Regions from separate parts of the Leadbetterella sp. DM7 genome, predicted to be linked through region 1. Evidence: riboswitches for the same ligand, from Rfam matches in the RefSeq annotation. Region 1 holds a riboswitch; the other holds the start of a gene.

Region 1 (2,201 bases):
GCGGGCCGAAAACTGGTGGCGTAGCAGGGCATACAGATCCAGCCGGGTCTCCGTTTTACGGCCACCGCCATAACCGTCTACCCGGGCGTTATAGTATACCGTTTCTGCCCCGAGCTTCAGGTTAGTGCCTTTGTCGCAATCGTGTATCCAGGCCAGATCATGCTCGGCCCGCACAATATAACGATCTACCCGGGTATGGCTGGGGTTCAGGTTTTCTCCTTTTCCGTAATCGGTGATATCACGGATATAGGCCGTACGGAAAAGGGTTTTTCCGAGCTGGTACGAAAGGCTGCTCCGGTAAGCCTGTGTGCGGGTGATCTCACGCAACAGAACCACTTTGGGTTGCACGGCCAGGTCGTTATCTGAAAACCAGAGATTCAGCGAAAGCAGGTCTCCTTTGCGGTTCATAAAGTACAGGTCCTGTACAGCACCGGTCTGGCGGGTATGAATGGGTTCGGTGGGTAAGGTTTTCCCCTTACGGGTAATGGGTTCCGTACCGAAATTATTCCGTACGCTGCTTCCGTAAAGAAGTGTTTTCCCCGAAAGCTTTTTCCCGTTGCGAAGCAAACGGTGGAAACGCAGTCCACCCTGCCCGGAAAAATTCTCAGAGGTTTCGCCCCGTACTGCAGCCATCAGCTGTGTTCCTTCGGTTTGGAAACCAGGTAACGAACGTAGCTGAATGCTGCCGCCAACGGCATCGGTACCCACACAGCTGGCGGCAGAGCCGTATTGTATGGTCATTTCATCAAACCCGGCAAGGGGTATGGTCGAAAAATCGGTTTGTCCTAACGAAGGAAAATTAATATTGATCCCGTTCCAGAGCAGGGCCGTATGGCCGGCGGATGTTCCGCGGAAAGAGAGGGTAGCCAGCTGACCCGCTCCGTAGCTTTTAAAGGCTACGGGCGTCTGGAACTGCAGGAAATCAGCCAGGGTGCTGAAGCGGTTCCGGGCCAGGTCGGCCGAGTCTGCCTCCTGTATCTTCTGCCCGGTCATGAACCGTTCGGGGCGCACTCCTCTGACTTCCACTTCGCAAAGGGTCAGCTCTTTCTGGGCAAAAAGAGTTGCCGGGAAGCACAAGGCACTCCATAGGCTCAACAGCCTGCAATAACCGGGTAAACCGCCTGTTCTCAATTGAGGAAAAGATAAATGATCTCCCGGGCTCTATCCGCCGTAGATGTACCGGTTATTCTGGTTCAGGGCAGGTTTCCTGGCTAGCTTCCATTTTCCGGCGCCTTCCCATCCCGCAGCGGGGACAGTGGCTCAGCAGAAGGAAAACTTTGCGGAAGCTTACAGTTGCGGGGACAGCCCGTGATTTACACACGGTTCCCTATTATCTCTGTTCCGGCTATTCCCGGAACAAAGCACCCTGAAACTTAGGGCAAAGATAAGGGGATTCTGTTTGAAATTGTCCGGATTAATGCATATCTTTGAATACTGAATCTCTTTAATGAAAAATATACACAATGAATTACAAGATATCATTATCAGAAATGGACGAGTTAGCCCTACAGGAAAACTCGAAAAAACGCAAAATTTCCTTAGAGGAAATGCGTCATCAGGCCTCCGGGCTGAAACACAAAAGTCAATCAAAGCTGAAGAAGCATTCTGCCTGATTGATTTTGCCAGGAGAGAGAGAATCTTTTCTATACCAGGGAGATTTCACAGGAAGCATTTATCGCATCCGGGGCTGAACAGCGGGTTTATCGCTACGATGATCACCATGTTATCAAGATCAATGACGGTATTTTTTATGAAAATTGGTTAGATTATTTCAATAGTCTACTCATACATAACTACTTTTTTCGCTCTACAGCATATGATTTTTTAGGCTTTAAAATTATTGATAATGTATTATTTGCAGTAGTTAAACAGGAATTTATAGTCTCCGATGAGATGGTTGACCTGATTATAGTGAAAAACTTCTTAGCGTATAACGGGTTTCAAAACATACGTAATAATGATTACTATAATCCTCAGTTGGGAATAATATTTGAAGATCTGCATGATGAAAATGTATTATGCCGAAACGGAGTGTTGTATTTCATTGACACAGTATTCTATCTTACCGATAATTTTTATAAAGGGGTAGGCCTTGGGCAGGTGAGGATATAGAGCTAAAAGTACTACCAGGTTCTTCTCCTGATTTAAAATGAAGAAAGCCGCTGGGACACGGCTTTCTTCATTTTATAAATCTTGTTTTA
Region 2 (2,201 bases), on a different contig from region 1:
TAGCGGGCATCTACGGCTCGGGAGGGTTCAATAACAGCCCCCTGTATAAGCACCCTACCTGGTCGCTTTCTCCCTGGGCAGGCTACTTTGTGGCCCCTAACCTGGCCACCGGCCTTCGCATAGCGTATGGAAATGACGCCAGCCGGTTTAAAGACGGTACGGCAGCCAGCTCTGTCATGCTTGAACACGATCATCGGTCGCTCGCACCCGAAATTTTTGTACGGTATTATGTACCCTATATCAAAGTAAAACCCTTTATACAGGTGAGCGCAGGATATAATTTTCAATGGGGAGAATCGGAGAACGACTCGGGCCGGATGGAAAAAGTGAAAGCCTCCAATGCAATAGGTTCGATAGAAGGCGGAATCCGTTTCCCGGTCGGGAAAAGGGTATCTATAGATGCCGCCTATAACTACAGAATTTTTTCAACCTCCGCATTGCAGGATCCCAATCAAAAGGGAAAAATCAGGATAGGCCTGTCTTACCGCTTCTGAGGCCGGTGCTGCAAAGTATGCAGATATACTACATATGGTTGATTTTTTGTTTGTTTTATCTAAAATTCATTTAATTTATAAATAAATTATCTGGTATATTTTATTATAACAGATAAATCATCTACATTCGCATCTGTAAAGTTCTAATCTTCATCAAAAGCAGAAGAGGTTGCCGCTTGCCGGTATGAAAAGGGAACCGTGTGTGAATCACGGGCTGTCGCGCAACTGTAAGTGCCTTTAACAGCTTTTGCCTGAGGGGTCCGGCCCCGAACAGGTCCACTGCTCCGGCGGGAAGGACGGCAAAAGCGGCACAAGCCAGGAGACCTGCCTGTTCTGAGTTGACAGTGGCTTTCGCGGACTGAAGCCTTCGGTTGGTTTTGATGTACCCGGTACTCCGTTTCGGCGGAGTAAGCAGCGGCGCGTATACCTCTCTGAAATCTTCCCGTTTTAAGCCCGGAGTTCAGGACTGTTTTTCTTCATTTTTCTCTCAAAAATTATGCAGACACAGAATCTTGGCTACCCGCGCATTGGTAGCCGCCGGGAACTGAAAAAAGCTTCTGAAGCTTATTGGGCGGGTAAAATACCCGTTGCCGAACTCGAAAAAACAGGCCGGGAGATCCGGCTTAAGAACTGGAAGAGCCAGCAGGAGAGCGGTATCGACCTGATCCCGTGCAACGACTTCTCCTTTTACGACCAGGTGCTTGATATGAGCGTTTTGCTGGGGGCTATCCCCGAACGTTATGCCGGCTTTGCCCGTACCCACTCAGGTACCGACCTGTATTTTGCCATGGCACGGGGATATCAGAAAGGTGATTTTGACCTGACAGCCATGGAAATGACCAAATGGTTCGATACCAATTATCACTATATCGTGCCCGAGTTTAAGGCGGGGCAGACGTTTGAGCTGAACCCGGCCAAGCTTCTGAGCGAGCTTCAGGAGGCCCGTGAGGCCGGTATCCAGGCCAAGCCGGTCATTATCGGCCCGGTAACATATCTTTTGCTCGGGAAAGAAAAAGAAACCGGCTTTCACCGGGTAGAGCTGCTGAGCCGCCTGCTGCCTGTATACGAACAACTGCTGAAATTACTGGCTGAGCAGGGTGTGCAATACGTACAGATTGATGAGCCGGCCCTGGCGCTGGATCTGACCCCGGCTGAACAGGAGGCCATCGCGCGCACGTATACGTTCTTCGCTGAGGCCGTGCCTTCGCTGAAGATCATCCTGGCCAATTATTTTGAATGTTACGGCGATAACCTGCAGACCGCCATCCACCTGCCGGTAGATACCCTGCACCTCGACCTCGTTCGTTGCCCGCTGCAGCTGGAAGACATCCTGGCTACAGATTTTGTTCAGAAGAAAACCCGGCTTTCGCTGGGCGTGGTAGACGGCAGAAATATCTGGAAAAACGACTTTGAAGCCTCTTTACAGCTGATTGAGCAGGCCAAAGCCGCCCTGGGAGCAGAAAGGCTCCTCATTGCCCCGTCGTGTTCACTGCTCCATTCGCCCTGCGACCTGGACTTTGAGAAGAAGCTGAACCCGGAGATCAAAAACTGGATGGCCTTTGCCCGTCAGAAAACAGATGAAGTGGCTTTTCTCCGGAAATGGGCTTCAGGTGAGCGATCAGAAGCGCTGAAAGCGGTATGGGAAGCCAACCGGCAGGCCATTGAAAGCAAAAAGACCTCGCCGCTGATCCACGATCCGGCGGTGAA

What was found. Region 1 has a riboswitch for cobalamin ahead of AB2U10_RS07160 (TonB-dependent receptor plug domain-containing protein). Riboswitches for the same ligand answer to the same signal wherever they lie in the genome.
Region 2: linked by a shared signal. The riboswitch ahead of metE (5-methyltetrahydropteroyltriglutamate--homocysteine S-methyltransferase) and the one ahead of AB2U10_RS07160 (TonB-dependent receptor plug domain-containing protein) in region 1 are both predicted to bind cobalamin.

The regions. Positions count from the first base shown of each region.
Region 1 is NZ_JBFOLH020000004.1:370,705-372,905, forward strand. It holds gene AB2U10_RS07160 (TonB-dependent receptor plug domain-containing protein) at 1-1,095, opposite strand, end outside; cobalamin riboswitch at 1,181-1,384, opposite strand; gene AB2U10_RS07165 (hypothetical protein) at 1,448-1,765, shown strand; gene AB2U10_RS07170 (putative polyvalent protein kinase domain-containing protein) at 1,675-2,112, shown strand.
Region 2 is NZ_JBFOLH020000014.1:88,053-90,253, reverse strand. It holds gene AB2U10_RS15075 (outer membrane beta-barrel protein) at 1-494, shown strand, start outside; cobalamin riboswitch at 644-840, shown strand; gene metE (5-methyltetrahydropteroyltriglutamate--homocysteine S-methyltransferase) at 991-2,201, shown strand, end outside.